DNA from 2 places in the Phytobacter diazotrophicus genome. Region 1 is predicted to be linked to the other one. Evidence: predicted binding sites of a transcription regulator. Region 1 holds the regulator's gene; the other holds the start of a gene.
What was found. The regulator ArgR, encoded in region 1, controls arginine synthesis, uptake and breakdown. The targets are predictions, from matches to a motif close to ANTGAATAAAAATACANT.

Region 2: the regulator ArgR is predicted to act here: its motif matches at 6,453-6,470, upstream of argA (amino-acid N-acetyltransferase).

Annotation. Positions count from the first base shown of each region.
Region 1 covers NZ_CM125428.1:561,813-569,899, reverse strand. Annotated here, with positions in the region: gene zapE (cell division protein ZapE) at 1-843, opposite strand, end outside; gene zapG (Z-ring associated protein ZapG) at 1,033-1,431, shown strand; gene degQ (serine endoprotease DegQ) at 1,602-2,972, shown strand; gene degS (outer membrane-stress sensor serine endopeptidase DegS) at 3,063-4,130, shown strand; gene mdh (malate dehydrogenase) at 4,218-5,156, opposite strand; gene argR (transcriptional regulator ArgR) at 5,561-6,031, shown strand; gene yhcN (peroxide/acid stress response protein YhcN) at 6,393-6,656, shown strand; gene yhcN (peroxide/acid stress response protein YhcN) at 6,752-7,015, shown strand; gene ACS0RQ_RS02735 (barstar family protein) at 7,077-7,343, opposite strand; gene ACS0RQ_RS02730 (NAD-dependent succinate-semialdehyde dehydrogenase) at 7,389-8,087, opposite strand, start outside.
Region 2 covers NZ_CM125428.1:1,015,818-1,023,904, forward strand. Annotated here, with positions in the region: gene recB (exodeoxyribonuclease V subunit beta) at 1-3,220, shown strand, start outside; gene recD (exodeoxyribonuclease V subunit alpha) at 3,217-5,049, shown strand; gene argA (amino-acid N-acetyltransferase) at 5,089-6,420, opposite strand; gene amiC (N-acetylmuramoyl-L-alanine amidase AmiC) at 6,647-7,900, shown strand.

The sequences.
Region 1 (8,087 bases):
ATCCACACACAGCGTGGCGAACGATACCGCCAGCGTCTGATTTTCCACCCCCAGCGTCGCCAGCGGACGGTGATTGACCTCTAATACTGGAGAATGAGTCCGTTTTGCCCCTGCCAGCGCTTGCCAGAGTTTATCCATCTGCTGCTGCGTCTGTTCATTTAATGGCGAAAGCCACAGGTGGGCCTGGGTCAATGTACGCAGACGATAATCCACACCCGCATCGACATTCATCACATCGCAGTACTGTTTGATGGCATCAATGGCCGGTAAAAAACGCGCCCGTTGCAACCCGTTACGATAAAGTTCGTCTGGCGGAATATTCGAAGTGGCGACCAGCGTAATTCCTCTGGCGAAGAGTGCCTTCATTAGCCCGCCGAGCAACATGGCGTCGGTGATATCCGATACGAAAAACTCATCAAAACAGAGTACATCGGTTTCGGCTTTGAAATGGTCGGCGACAATCTCCAGCGGATCGCTATGCCCCTGTAGTTGCGTTAATTCCTCATGCACACGCAGCATAAAACGGTGGAAATGCAGACGCTGTTTCCGTTCCCCTGGCAGGCTTTGAAAAAAGAGGTCCATTAACCAGGTTTTACCGCGCCCAACGCCCCCCCACATATAAAGGCCGCGTACGGGGGTAAGCGTCGTGGGCTCACGCTTACCTAACAATTTGCCAAATTTCGCCATCAGGCCACCGCTTTGCGGGGCGGAATGTTCTTTGGTCACAATTTGCTGGTAAATGAGATCAAGACGGCTAACAGCTTCTTTTTGCACATCATCCGGCTGATGGCTACCCTCGTTGAGGGCATTGAGGTAACGCGATGTCGGGGTAAGGCTCTGCATGGTGTTATCGTTATTCCTTGAAAATCGATCCTGCCCACAGGGTTGGCGAAAAAAAGGTCGTTCTACCCTACGCGATGCCGCGTCGGGATTCCACTTCTGCGCGAATAGCGGTTATAGTGGCATAATCAGGCGCAGGCAAGGAGCTTGCAGCTATTACCCTACGGAACCATAAGACAATGGGAGAAGTACATGACCTGGGAATACGCGCTAATTGGGTTAGTCGTCGGCGTCATCATTGGTGCTGTGGCCATGCGTTTTGGAAACCGGAAATTACGCCAGCAACAGGCAATGCAGTACGAGCTGGAAAAAAATAAAGCAGAACTTGAAGAGTACCGTGAAGAGCTGGTCAATCACTTCGCTCGCAGCGCAGAACTCCTCGACAATATGGCGCATGATTACCGCCAGCTTTATCAGCACATGGCAAAAAGTTCCAGCAGCTTACTGCCGGAAATGTCTGCTGAGGAAAACCCATTCCGTAACCGTCTGGCGGAGTCCGAAGCGGGCAACGATCAGGCACCGGTACAGATTCCTCGTGACTATTCCGAAGGTGCCTCCGGCTTGCTGCGCGGCAACGCAAACCGCAAATAATCACTTTATTACCGCATTTTTAACGGGCGCACAGGTTGCGCCCGTCTTGTCTTTATAATCACAGCTATCATTTAGTCATTAACCTCATTGTTATCCGATTGAAATTTCAATAACATCAAACTGTTTTGCATCGTTTTCCCTTTCACTTCAGGTTACGAGAGCCAGCATCAATGAAGAAACAAACCCAGCTGTTGAGTGCGTTAGCGTTAAGTGTCGGGTTATCTCTCTCGGCACCCATCCAGACTATGGCAGCGATGCCATCGCAGGTTCCAGGCCAGGGAGCGCTTCCCAGCCTCGCGCCAGTGCTGGAGAAAGTTTTACCTGCCGTGGTGAGCGTGCAGGTGGAAGGAACGGCGGTACAAGGACAGAAAGTCCCTGATGAACTGAAAAAATATTTTGGCGATGAGTTGCCCGAACAGCAGCAGGCTCAGCCTTTTGAAGGGTTGGGTTCCGGGGTCATCATTGATGCAGCAAAAGGTTACGTGTTGACGAACAACCACGTCATTAACCAGGCGCAAAAAATCAATGTCCAGCTCAACGATGGTCGCGAGTTCGAGGCCAAACTGATTGGCGGCGACGATCAAAGCGACATTGCGCTGTTGCAGCTACAAAACCCCAGCAACCTCACGCAAATCGCGATCGCCGATTCCGATAAGTTAAGAGTGGGTGACTTTGTCGTTGCCGTGGGGAACCCGTTCGGGCTGGGGCAAACAGCGACATCCGGGATTGTTTCTGCTCTGGGCCGAAGCGGACTTAATCTCGAAGGGCTGGAAAACTTTATCCAGACCGATGCCTCGATTAACCGCGGTAACTCCGGCGGCGCATTGCTGAACCTGAACGGTGAGCTTATTGGCATCAACACAGCAATCCTTGCGCCGAGCGGCGGCAGCGTCGGTATCGGTTTTGCGATTCCGAGTAATATGGCACAGACACTGTCTCGCCAGTTGATTCAGTTCGGCGAAATCAAACGCGGCCTGCTGGGTATTAAAGGGACCGAGATGAGTGCTGATATCGCCAAAGCCTTCAACCTGAATGTGCAGCGTGGCGCCTTTGTCAGCGAAGTATTACCGAACTCCGGCTCAGCGAAAGCAGGCATTAAATCTGGCGACGTGATTGTCAGCCTTAATGACAAGCCGCTGAACAGCTTTGCCGAACTGCGTTCACGCATTGCAACGACGGAACCGGGCGCAAAAGTGAAGTTAGGCATCCTGCGTGACGGCAAACCGCAGGATATTGAAGTCACACTGGATAAGAGCACTTCGTCTTCTGCCAGCGCTGAACTGATCTCCCCGGCGCTGCAGGGCGCCTCGTTGAGTGATGGTCAACTCAAAGACGGTACGAAAGGTATCAATATTGAGAACGTCGAAAAAGGCAGTGCGGCTGCTCAGGCAGGCCTGCATAAAGACGATGTCATTATTGGCATTAACCGTACGCAGGTGCAGTCCATTGCCGAGCTGCGTAAGGTTCTTGAAACCAAACCATCGGTAATTGCTCTGCAAATCATCCGCGGCAATGAAACACTCTATTTATTGCTACGTTAAGCAAATGCGATCCCGGACATCACCGCTGCATGTGATGTCCGGAAAACTCGTGCTATGCTGCTGCGACTCCCTAATGACGACGCCTGCATCATGTTTTTGAAGCTCTTACGCTCGGTTGCAATTGGTTTAATGGTTGGTGGCATTATCCTCGCCGCCCTGCCTTCGCTACGCCAGCATAACCCGCTAACCGCAACGCAATTTGACAGTACCGATGAAACGCCCGCCAGTTACAACCCGGCGGTTCGCCGCGCCGCGCCCGCGGTAGTCTATGTCTATAACCGTAGTATGAATACGTCATCCCATAATCGTCTGGAAATTCGTACCCTGGGTTCCGGTGTAATTATGGATCAGCGTGGTTATATCGTTACGAATAAACATGTTATCAACGATGCGGACCAGATCATCGTTGCCTTGCAGGATGGCCGCGTTTTTGAGGCGCTTCTCGTGGGGTCGGACTCCCTTACCGACCTGGCGGTACTGAAAATTAACGCCACTGGCGGCCTGCCGGTGATTCCGATCAATCCGCGTCGTGTACCGCACATTGGTGATGTGGTATTGGCGATTGGTAACCCCTATAACCTGGGGCAAACCATTACTCAGGGGATCATCAGTGCCACCGGGCGTATTGGCCTGAACCCAACAGGTCGCCAGAATTTCCTGCAAACGGATGCCTCCATCAACCACGGCAACTCCGGCGGCGCGCTGGTGAACTCGCTGGGTGAGTTAATGGGTATCAATACTCTCTCTTTCGACAAGAGCAACGATGGCGAGACACCGGAAGGTATTGGTTTCGCTATCCCCTTCCAGCTCGCGACGAAAATCATGGATAAGTTGATTCGCGATGGTCGGGTGATCCGTGGCTATATCGGTATCGGCGGAAGAGAAATCGCCCCCATGCATACCCAGAACGGCGGTATCGATCAAATTCAGGGAATCGTGGTTAATGAAGTCTCGCCAGATGGTCCGGCAGCCCGGGCAGGCATTCAGGTGAATGATGTTATTGTCAGCGTAAATGGTAAGCCCGCGGTCTCGGCACTGGAAACCATGGACCAGGTCGCGGAAATTCGTCCCGGGTCAGAAATACCGGTTGAAGTGATGCGTGATGACAAGAAACTAAAACTGCAGGTCACAATCCAGGAATATCCAGCGACCAACTAAAAGCGATAAAAAAACCGGAGCCTAATGAACTCCGGTTTTTTTTGCGCGTCTCTGGAGGCAAACGGCGTACCAGATGGCGGCGGCTATTTACTTGTTAACAAAATCTTCGCCGAGCTGAATATCTTTTTTCAGGGTTTCCAGCATCCCTTCCAGCGCCTGCTGTTCAAAGGCGCTTAATTTGCCAATCGACTGGCGTTCTTCAATACCATTTTTACCTAACAGCAGCGGCTGAGAGAAGAAGCGGGCATACTGGCCATCGCCTTCAACATAGGCACATTCGACAACGCCTTTTTCGCCTTGCAACGCACGCACCAGCGACAGGCCAAAGCGCGCGGCTGCCTGGCCCATAGAGAGTGTTGCAGACCCGCCACCCGCTTTTGCTTCGACCACCTCAGTGCCCGCGTTCTGAATACGTTTTGTCAGATCGGCAATTTCCTGCTCAGAGAAGCTGACACCCGGAATTTGCGACAGCAGCGGCAGAATGGTGACGCCTGAATGTCCGCCCACGACTGGCACTTCAACCTCGCCCGGCTGCTTACCTTTCAGCTCAGCCACAAAGGTATTGGAGCGAATGATATCCAGCGTTGTCACGCCGAACAGTTTGTTTTTGTCATACACACCAGCTTTTTTCAGCACCTCTGCGGCAATCGCCACCGTAGTGTTAACCGGGTTAGTGATCACGCCAATACAGGCTTTGGGGCAGGTTTTGGCAATTTGCGCGACCAGGTTTTTCACAATACCGGCATTCACATTAAAAAGATCGGAACGATCCATACCCGGTTTACGCGCGACGCCCGCGGAAATCAGCACCACATCCGCACCGTGCAGAGCAGGCGTTGCGTCTTCTCCAGAAAAACCTTTAATTTTCACAGCGGTAGGAATATGGCTGAGGTCAACAGCAACCCCAGGGGTTACAGGAGCAATATCATAGAGCGAGAGTTCTGAACCTGAAGGCAGTTGAGTTTTAAGTAGTAGAGCTAACGCCTGGCCGATGCCACCAGCTGCGCCGAGGACTGCAACTTTCATCATAAACTCCTTATTATGGTTAGCTAAATATTTTGTTACTCCATTGCGGCGACCTTAATTCACCCTGATAATTATGGCAACGAACCAGCCAAAATTCTGCGGCATGGCACGCTTTTAAAATATTATAATGGGCTTTCACGACCGTCGGACCGGCAAACCAAGCAACTAAGATTGAGAGTTTACAATATAGCGCTGATATCCATCTAAACAATATCATTTCAGTAACATTTATTTTACTTTTGCTTGAATTTGCGACACATGACACAGTAGGTTCCATAACGTAATTTGATAAAATTTACGTGAACTATAAGAAAATTTGAGTTATTTCCACAGTAGATTATTTGCATAAAAATTCATCCATGTGCATAATAATGTAGTTTTCACGGCCTTAATACGGGTGACTTATGCGAAGCTCGGCAAAACAAGAAGAATTAGTTAAAGCGTTTAAAGCGCTACTTAAAGAAGAGAAATTTAGTTCTCAGGGAGAGATTGTTCTGGCGTTACAAGAACAGGGCTTTGACAATATCAATCAGTCTAAAGTCTCCCGCATGTTGACTAAATTCGGCGCGGTGCGTACGCGCAACGCCAAAATGGAGATGGTGTACTGTTTGCCTGTCGAAATGGGTGTTCCAACCACCTCCAGCCCGCTCAAAAATCTGGTGCTTGATATCGATTACAACGACGCCGTTGTTGTTATTCATACCAGCCCAGGCGCTGCACAACTGATTGCGCGCTTACTGGACTCGCTGGGCAAAGCGGAAGGTATTCTGGGTACTATTGCCGGTGACGATACTATTTTCACTACCCCGGCAAGCGGCTTTACGGTCAAAGAACTTTACGAAGCCATCCTCGTACTCTTCGAACAAGAGCTTTAATTCCTTCCCCCGGTTTCGTGCCGGGGAAGTGCCTCTCTTAGAGTCACATCTCTTTCTGGCCCCCCTTCCTTTAACACAATGTGCGAATTTCCGTCGCATTTCATTCACGCAATGAATGTTTTCGCACAAAAAATCAAAATAACGCATCTCATTGATTTTAATTATTAAAAAATAAATCCCCGCTCAAAATCATCCGTTTTTTATGCCTTTTTGACTATAAAAAAAGGTTTCTTTACCACTTACTTACAATAGCAATAATTAGCTCAGTATTAATTTTACACGTTATTAGTGTATACTTGATTTTGTGATGAGGGTCACGAAACAAAGCCCTCAGGAATTAAGATTCGACGAGGTAAGCATTATGAAAATCAAATCAACTCTAGCAACACTCAGCATCCTTTCTGTTCTGTCCTTTGGCGCATTTGCAGCAAGCTCTATCGATGCTGGCCAGGCGCAGAATCGCCAATCATTAGGTACCGTCTCTGTCGGTGGCATTGCATCATCCCCGATGGATATGCGTGCAGAACTGAACAAAAAAGCTGAAGAACAGGGTGCGTCTTCTTATCGCATCATCGAAGCACGTACCGGCGATAGCTGGCATGCCACTGCTGAACTGTATAAATAATTAACCGACAACCCTATGTCATCATCACTCAGCGGCACCAGGCATAAAAATAGCAGTATAAACCTTCTCGCCGTTGAGTATTGAGGAGAAAGACAATGAAACGTAACGCAATCATCGCAGCCCTTGGTTTAGCTTCACTGATCTCTTTTGGTGCCAGCGCAGCCACTCAACTGTCCGATAACCAAACACAAAACATGCAGGCCATTGGGACCATTTCTGTTTCCCAGACCGCAAGTTCTCCAATGAGCATCCGTGACGAATTATCTGCCAAAGCGGACGCGGCAGGCGCGAAAGCCTACCACGTGACCGAACTCCAGGAAGGTGATACCTGGCACGCAACGGCGGAACTCTACAAATAAACCCTCGTCGTCTACTCCGACGACTTGCCCCCGCCTGTCGGGGGCTTTTTTTTGTGCTGCATTAGCGCACGTTAAAACGCAACTGCCCTTCCAGCTCTTCCTCCGCTTCATCAAACAGCAGAATGAGCGCGCCGAAACGCCGCCGCAGTGTTTCGCTAAGATGAATGAACTCAATTTCAACCGGCAACGACAACTTTTCCGTCACTACTATCCATAATGAATCCAGATCGGTAATGCTTGCCCCATCGAGAGCAAACCGGCGGGAAAACTCGTGATAGAACTTACTTTGCGTGTCGATCTCAGCAAAATCGAAGATATAGGTATTCATTGTCCGCCATCCAGCCCTGTCGGGCGGCTTACGCCACCCGTTTCACTATAATCCCCCGAGATGCAGGGTTTTGACTTCCATAAACTCTTCCAGCCCCAGAACGGAGCCTTCCCGTCCCAGGCCGGACTCTTTTACACCGCCAAATGGGCCCAGCTCAGTGGATACCGCGCATTCATTGATACCAATCATCCCACTTTCAATCGCCTGGGAGACGCGGAACACGCGGGATAAGTTTTGAGTGTAGAAATAGGCTGCAAGACCAAACGGCGTTGCGTTAGCGCGCTGGATAACTTCATCCTCAGTCGTAAAGCGAAAACAGGCGGCGACCGGGCCAAACGTCTCTTCGTTCGCCAGCTTCATGCCATCGCTGCAATCCCCCAGGACGGTGGGTTGCCAGAAATTTCCCCCCAACGCGTGCGCTTTACCCCCAGCCAGAACTTTCGCCCCTTTTGCGACGGCGTCTTCCACGTGTTCACGCACTTTACCCACCGCCGAAGATTCAATAAGCGGGCCGACCACCACACCGTCGTCAAGACCATTCCCGACTTTAAGGGCATTGACCGCCTCTGCCAGTTTCTGCGTGAAGGTGTCATACACCGACTCATGAATATAGAAACGGTTTACGCTCACACAAACTTGCCCGGCATTACGGAATTTATTGGCAATCGCCCCTTTTACCGCCGCATCAATATCTGCGTCTTCAAAGACAATGTAAGGCGCGTTGCCCCCGAGCTCCATGGAGAC
Region 2 (8,087 bases), 450 kb from region 1:
GGCCGCGCAGTGGCTAATGCTCGCTGAACGGCAGATGGATGAAGCGGCCGTCTTTACTATCCACGGCTTTTGCCAGCGCATGCTTAGCCTCAATGCCTTTGAATCCGGCATGCTGTTTGAACAGCAACTGATCGAAGACGAGTCACTGCTGCGCTACCAGGCTTGCGCAGACTTCTGGCGTCGCCACTGTTACCCCTTGCCGCGTGACCTGGCACAGGTGGTTCACGAGTCGTGGAAAGGCCCGCATGATTTGCTCAAAGCCATTGACCGGTATTTGCAGGGGGAAGCGCCGCAAATCAAAGCCGCACCGCCAGCAGATGAAACGCTGGAGAGTCGCCATCAGAAAATCATTGAGCAGATCGATGGCGTTAAGCAGCAGTGGGTTGCGTCCGTGGACGAACTGGGGCCGCTAATTGAAGGCTCCGGGATCATGCGGCAAAAATTCAATCGTACCAACCAGGCCCGCTGGATCGAGAAGATCAGCGCTTGGGCCAATGAGACGACCTGTAGTTATCAGTTGCCGGAAGCGCTGGAAAAGTTTGCACAATCGTTCCTGCGTGAGCGGACCAAAGAGGGCGGTGTGGTACCGGAACATGCGGTTTTCGAGGCGATTGAAACCTTACTGAATGCACCGCTGACGCTCAATGATTTGATGCTAACCAGCGCGATGCGCGAGATCCGTGAAGCGGTGGCCAGAGAAAAGCGTCGCCGTGGCGAACTCGGTTTTGACGACATGTTGAGTCGGCTGGACAGCGCCTTGCAAAGCGCGAGTGGCGAGGCGCTGGCAACGGCGATCCGCACCCGTTTCCCGGTCGCCATGATTGATGAATTTCAGGATACCGACCCCCAGCAGTATCGTATTTTCCGTCGTATCTGGCACCACCAGCCGGAAAGCGGGCTTCTTCTGATAGGCGATCCGAAACAGGCTATTTACGCGTTTCGCGGGGCCGATATTTTTACCTACATGAAAGCGCGCGATGAAGTAAACGCTCGTTATACGCTCGATACCAACTGGCGTTCCGCGCCGGGAATGGTGGAGAGTGTTAATCAGCTTTTCAGCCAGACCGACAACGCCTTTATGTTTCGGCAAATTCCTTTCCTGCCAGTGAAATCAGCGGCGAAGAACCAGTCGCTGCGTTTTACGCTAAAAGGAGAAAAACAGCCGGCAATGGCGATGTGGCTGATGAAAAGCGAGGGGGTCGGCGTCGGGGATTATCAAACCTTTATGGCTGAACTCTGCGCGACGCAAATCCGCGACTGGCTGATAGCCGGGCAGAAGGGGGAGGCGTTGCTGCATGAGGGAAAAACGACTCGTCCTGTGAAAGCTTCTGATATTACCGTGCTGATTCGTAGCCGCCATGAGGCGTCACTGATTCGCGATGCGTTGGGTCTTCTTAATATTCCCTCGGTTTATCTTTCTAACCGTGACAGCGTGTTTGATACGCCGGAGGCCCAGGAGCTGCTCTGGCTATTACAGGCGGTGCTGGCGCCGGAACGTGAAAACACGTTACGTAGCGCACTGGCGACATCCATGCTCGGTTTGAGTGCGCTGGATATCGAAACGCTTAACCAGGACGAAGCCGCCTGGGATGCGATAGTAGAAGAGTTTGCTGGCTGGCGGGACATGTGGCTTAAGCGCGGCGTTATGCCAATGCTACGTGCACTGATGAGTGCGCGCCACGTGGCGGAAAACCTGCTGGCGACACCGGGTGGCGAACGCCGTCTGACGGACATTTTGCACCTGAGTGAATTACTGCAGGAAGCGGGCACACAGGTAGAGAGCGAACATGCGCTGGTGCGTTGGCTGGCACAGCATATCGCCGAACCGGATGCGAATTCGTCGAGTGAACAGTTGCGTCTGGAAAGCGACAAACATCTGGTGAAAATCGTCACCATCCATAAATCGAAAGGGCTGGAGTACCCGCTGGTCTGGCTGCCTTTTATCGCCAATTTCCGCGTTCAGGATCAGGCGTTTTACCACGACCGCACGTCGTTTGCGCCAGTGCTGGACCTCAGCAAAGCCGAGGAGAGCATTGAACTGGCGGAGACGGAACGCCTGGCGGAAGATCTGCGTCTGCTGTATGTGGCGCTGACGCGCTCGGTCTGGCATTGCAGTCTGGGAATTGCCCCTATTTCTCGTCGTCGCGGCGAGAAAACGGGTGACAGCGATTTCCATCTCAACGCATTGGGACGGCTTATTCAGCAGGGACAACCTCGCGATGCGCAGGGGCTTCGGGCCTGCGTCGAGGCGCTGTGTAACGATAATATCGCCCTTTGTGTGCCCGATGTGTCGGACAACGTTCGCTGGCAGGCTCCGCAAGACGTCGTGCAGGCGTTAACGGCCCGCCAGATGACACGAACCGTACGTGATGACTGGCGCGTGACCAGTTATTCCGGGCTGCAACAGCGTGCGCATGGCATTGCGCAGGATTTATTGCCGCGTCTGGACCTTGATGCCGCCGGGGAGCGAGATCTGCTGGCGGAGCCAATGCTGACGCCGCATCAGTTCCCACGTGGCGCCTCGCCGGGGACGTTCTTACACAGCCTGTTTGAAGATCTGGATTTCACCCAGCCGATTGCCCCAGCCTGGGTGGCAGAGAAACTCCAGCGCGGCGGTTTTGAAGAGCACTGGCAGCCGGTTATCAGCGAATGGATTGACACGATCCTTCACGTTCCCCTGGCCGATACGGGGGCGTCGTTGCATCAGTTAACGGCAAAGGAAAAGCAGGTAGAGATGGAGTTCTATATCCCGATTGCCCAAAATCTGCGCGCCGGGGCGCTCGATGCGCTGATACGCCAGTACGATCCGTTGTCGGCCGGCTGTCCGCCGCTGGATTTTCGCGAGGTGCGCGGCATGTTAAAAGGGTTTATTGACCTGGTATTCCGCCACGAAGGGCGTTACTACCTGTTGGATTATAAATCGAACTGGCTGGGAGAATCCGCCGAGGCCTATACCCGTGAGGCAATGGCTGCCGCCATGCAATCTCACCGTTACGATTTGCAGTATCAGCTTTATACACTTGCCCTTCATCGTTACCTGCGCCACCGCATCGCCGGGTACGATTATGAGCACCACTTTGGTGGCGTTATTTACCTCTTCCTGCGTGGCGTCGAGGCCGATAATTCGCAGCAGGGGATCTTTACCACCCGGCCTGACGCGGCGCTGATAAGCCAGATGGATGCCCTGTTTGCCGGGGAAACACTGGAGGTGGCGCAATGAGACTGCGTACGTTACTGCAACACGCCGTAGAGCTAAAAATCTTGCGTCCGCTGGATGTGCAATTCGCCCTGACCGTGGCCAGCGATGATGAACCGGCGGTAATGCTGGCAGCGGCAATGCTGAGCTTTGATGCCGGAGAAGGGCATGTCTGCTTGCCCCTCTCCCGTTTAGCGCCGGAAAACCTGCCCGCCAGAGCGCATCCGCTACTGGCTTCTCTTTATGAAGAAGCCGGTTATCCGGCGGACTGGCGAAAAACGTTGCTGGCCTCGCCTGCGGTGAGTGAGGGGGAGGTGGCAACGCCGATGATCCTCGTGGGTGAGCGACTGTATCTGAACCGTATGTGGTGCAACGAATGCAGTATTGCCGCCTTTTTTGCCAGGGTTAATCAACCGTTGGAGGTAGATGAAAACCGTCTGCGGCAGGCGCTGGACGACCTGTTTCAGCCTTCGGATGACATTAACTGGCAGAAGGTGGCAGCGGCGGTTGCGCTTACCCGCCGCGTATCGGTGATCTCGGGCGGGCCTGGCACCGGGAAAACCACGACGGTGGCGAAGCTGCTTGCAGCGCTGGTGCAAATGGCTGATGGCGCACGCTGTCGCATTTGTCTTGCCGCACCAACCGGAAAAGCAGCCGCTCGCCTGACGGAATCTTTAGGAGCGGCGCTTCGCCAGTTGCCGTTGACTGACAAACAAAAGGCGACGCTGCCTGATGAAGCCAGTACCCTGCATCGTCTTCTGGGGGCGCTGCCCGGTAGCCAACGGCTGCGTTATCACGCTGGCAATCCACTGCATCTGGATGTGCTGGTGGTGGATGAAGCTTCGATGATTGACCTGCCGATGATGTCGAGACTGATAGATGCACTGCCGCAACATGCCCGGGTGATATTCCTCGGAGACCGAGACCAGTTGGCGTCCGTAGAGGCAGGGGCGGTACTTGGAGACATTTGCGCCTGGGTCAATAAAGGGTTTACGCCAGAGCGTGCCGCGCAGCTCTCGCGGATAACTGGAACAACCGTACCCGCAGGAGAAGGCACTTCGGCCAGTGCGCTACGTGACAGTCTGTGCCTGCTGCAAAAAAGTTACCGCTTCGGCAGTGATTCGGGTATCGGGCAACTGGCGGCGGCGGTTAACCGTGGTGATAAAACGGCGGCAAGCGCGGTGCTGAGCCAGGGCTTTAGCGATATCGAAAACAAGCACCTGCAAAGCGCAGAAGACTATCAGGGCATGATTGATGATGCACTGGCAGGCTACGGTCATTTTCTTGGGCTGGTACGCGATGGCGCGCAGCCACAAGAGGTCCTCGCCGCTTTTGGTGAGTATCAACTGTTGTGTGCATTGCGTGAAGGGCCATTTGGCGTGAGTGGGCTGAACGATCGTATTGAGCAGGCGCTGGTCCGGCAGCGACGGATTACCCGCCCGGCGCATGCGCGCTGGTATCACGGCAGGCCGGTCATGATCACGCGTAATGACGCCTCGCTGGGGTTGTTTAACGGCGATATTGGGATTGCGCTCGATCAGGGGCAGGGCATTCGTGTCTGGTTCCCGTTACCTGACGGTAGTCTGAAATCGGTGCAGCCCAGTCGTTTACCGGAACATGATACCGCCTGGGCGATGACGGTGCATAAATCGCAGGGCTCGGAGTTTGATCATGCGGCACTGATTTTGCCAGGCCAGATTGTGCCGGTGGTAACGAGAGAGCTGGTTTATACCGCGATTACCCGTGCGAAAAAACGGCTGTCGCTGTATGCCGATGAACGCATACTGGCGCAGGCTATTGCCACGCGTACCGAACGGCGAAGCGGGCTGAATGCCATTTTTGAAACGATGTAGAACATAGCCCTCACCCGGCGGTGAGGGCTATGAGGCAACTTAGCCCAAATCTGCCATCAGCACTTTTGAACGCCGCTGATAGTTATACATCTCTTTTTTACTTTCCGGCAGGGAATCGATATCCACCGGGGTAAAGCCGCGCTCCTGGAACCAGTGGATGCTGCGGGTGGTGAGGACAAAGAGTTTGCTCAGACCCATCTGTCTCGCCTGGGCCGCAATGCGCTCAAGCAACACCTCGCCGCGCGATGAACTGCGATAGTCCGGATGTACCGCTACGCAGGCCATTTCGCCGATTTTTTCTTCCTGGAACGGATAGAGCGCCGCACAGGCGATGGTCAGGTTATCGCGCTGAATGATGGTGAATTTATCGATCTCCATCTCCAGTTGTTCGCGCGAACGACGCACCAGAATACCTTGCTGCTCCAGTGGACGAATCAGCTCAAGAATGCCGCCGATATCGTTAATGGTGGCACGACGGATCTGTTCCGCGCTCTCCATCACAATCTGCGTACCGATACCGTCGCGAGAGAACAGTTCCTGCAATAAGGCGCCATCTTCCTGATAACTGATCAGGTGGCTGCGGCGAACGCCACTGCGGCAGGCTTTCATCGCGCCACGCAGGAAACGTACTGTTCCGGAGTGGTAATCGCCTTGCTCTTCCAGTGACTCGACCCGCGACTGGGCTTCGTTCGGGAACATCTCGGAGACAATCTGCCCATCTTCGTTGTAGACGCCCTGCGATGAACAAAAGCCAATCATCTTTTCTGCTTTCAGTTTGATGGCCAGTTGTGTCGCAATCTCTTCCGATGTGAGGTTAAAGCTTTCGCCAGTGACAGACACCGCAACGGGGCCGAGTAGCACAATAGCGCCGCTGTCTAACTGGCGGTGGATGGCTTCTTCATCGATACGACGGATACGTCCGCTATGGCAATAGTCAACGCCATCGTCCACGCCCAGCGGTTGGGCGATGATGAAGTTGCCGCTCACCACGTTAATGTGCGCGCCCTGCAATGGCGTATTGTTCAGACTCATGGAGAGGCGAGCGGTAATATCCAGTTGCAGCAGACCGGCGGCCTGTTTCACCAGTTCAAGCGTTTTGGCATCTGTCACACGGGTATGTTTGTGATACACCGGTTCGTGATTATGCGCAGCAAGATTGGCATCAATCTGCGGACGTGCGCCATACACTACCACCAGGCGAATACCGAGGCTGTGGAGTAAGCCTATATCGCTGACAATGCTGGAAAAGTTTTCATGTTCAATGGCTTCGCCACCCAACATGATGACAAACGTTTTTCCCCGATGGGTATTAATATAGGGAACAGAATGGCGAAATCCCTGTACCAGTTCGGTTCTGCGTTCCTTTACCACGGCCAACCCTCACTGCATGATTATTCGTAAATTGTGTATTTTTATTCTTTTATGGTGCTGGGTGCAAGCCATAAATTCGCCTTAGACAAAGAATAATTCCTGCGTGCCATTGCATGGATTGTGTATGTTTACCCTTTTATAGATGACAGTTTATGCGTCATTCGTTAAAGTTTTCGGTCAAATCTGACGTTTACTTAGTATTTCATCTTTTTTGCTCGGGAGAAGCATGTCGGGAAGTCAATCAAGGCTGAGCCGCCGCCGATTGTTACAAGGGGCGGGCGCTATGTGGTTATTGAGCGTGAGTCAGGTCGGTCTTGCCGCCGTCAGTCAGGTGGTGGCGGTGCGTGTCTGGCCTGCGTCAACCTATACTCGCGTGACCGTTGAGTCTAACCGTGTGCTGAAATATCGCCAGTTTGCGCTCAGCAATCCGGATCGGCTGGTTGTTGATATTGAAGACGTTAACCTGAACTCCGTTTTGAAAGGAATGGGGACACAAATTCGCGGCGATGATCCTTTTATCAAATCTGCGCGCGTTGGGCAGTTCGATCCAAAAACGGTGCGTATGGTGTTTGAGCTTAAGCAGGATATTAAACCGCAGCTCTTCGCCCTTGCGCCGGTGGCAGGGTTTAAAGAACGTCTGGTAATGGATCTTTATCCGGCGAATGCGAAAGATGTTCAGGATCCGCTGCTCGCGCTTCTGGAAGAGTACAACCAGGGCGACCTGGAAAAACAGGTGCCACCAGCGCAAAGCGGGCCACAGCCGGGCAAAGCGGGGCGGGATCGTCCGATCGTTATTATGCTCGATCCTGGCCATGGCGGTGAGGATCCGGGCGCCATCGGGAAATACCGGACCCGCGAAAAAGATGTGGTGCTGCAAATCGCCCGTCGCCTGCGCGCGCTGATTGAGCAGGAAGGCAATATGAAAGCCTACATGACGCGCAATGAGGATGTGTTTATCCCCTTGAAAGTACGTGTCGCCAAAGCACAAAAGCAGCGCGCCGACCTGTTTGTTTCAATTCATGCGGATGCCTTTAGCAGCCGCCAGCCTAGCGGTTCGTCGGTCTTTGCCCTCTCAACCAAAGGGGCAACCAGTACGGCGGCGAAATACCTTGCAGAAACGCAGAATGCCTCCGACTTAATCGGTGGGGTTAGCAAGAGCGGGGATCGTTATCTCGACCATACGATGTTCGATATGGTGCAGTCATTAACCATTAACGACAGCCTGAAATTTGGCAAAGCGGTGCTCAACAAGCTGGGCAATGTTAACAACCTGCATAAAAACAGTGTCGAGCAGGCTGGGTTCGCGGTACTGAAAGCACCGGATATTCCGTCGATTCTGGTCGAAACGGCGTTTATCAGTAACGTGGAAGAAGAGCGTAAGCTTAAGACGGCGAAATTCCAGCGAGAGGTGGCGGAGTCGATCCTTGCAGGGATTAAGGCGTACTTTGCCGATGGCGCAACGCTGGCAAGAAGAGGCTAGTGTTTTAGTCAGGATTTATTTGAGGCGGCAACGGAATGAATCCCCGGGAGCGTACAAGGGTACGTGACTGGGGTGAATGAGGGCAGCCAACAATGGCACAGCCTGAAGGGTGAACTCAGGATTTTTATTCGAAACATTCAGGTTGTGCCGAGGCGGCAACGGAATGAATCCCCGGGAGCGTACAAGG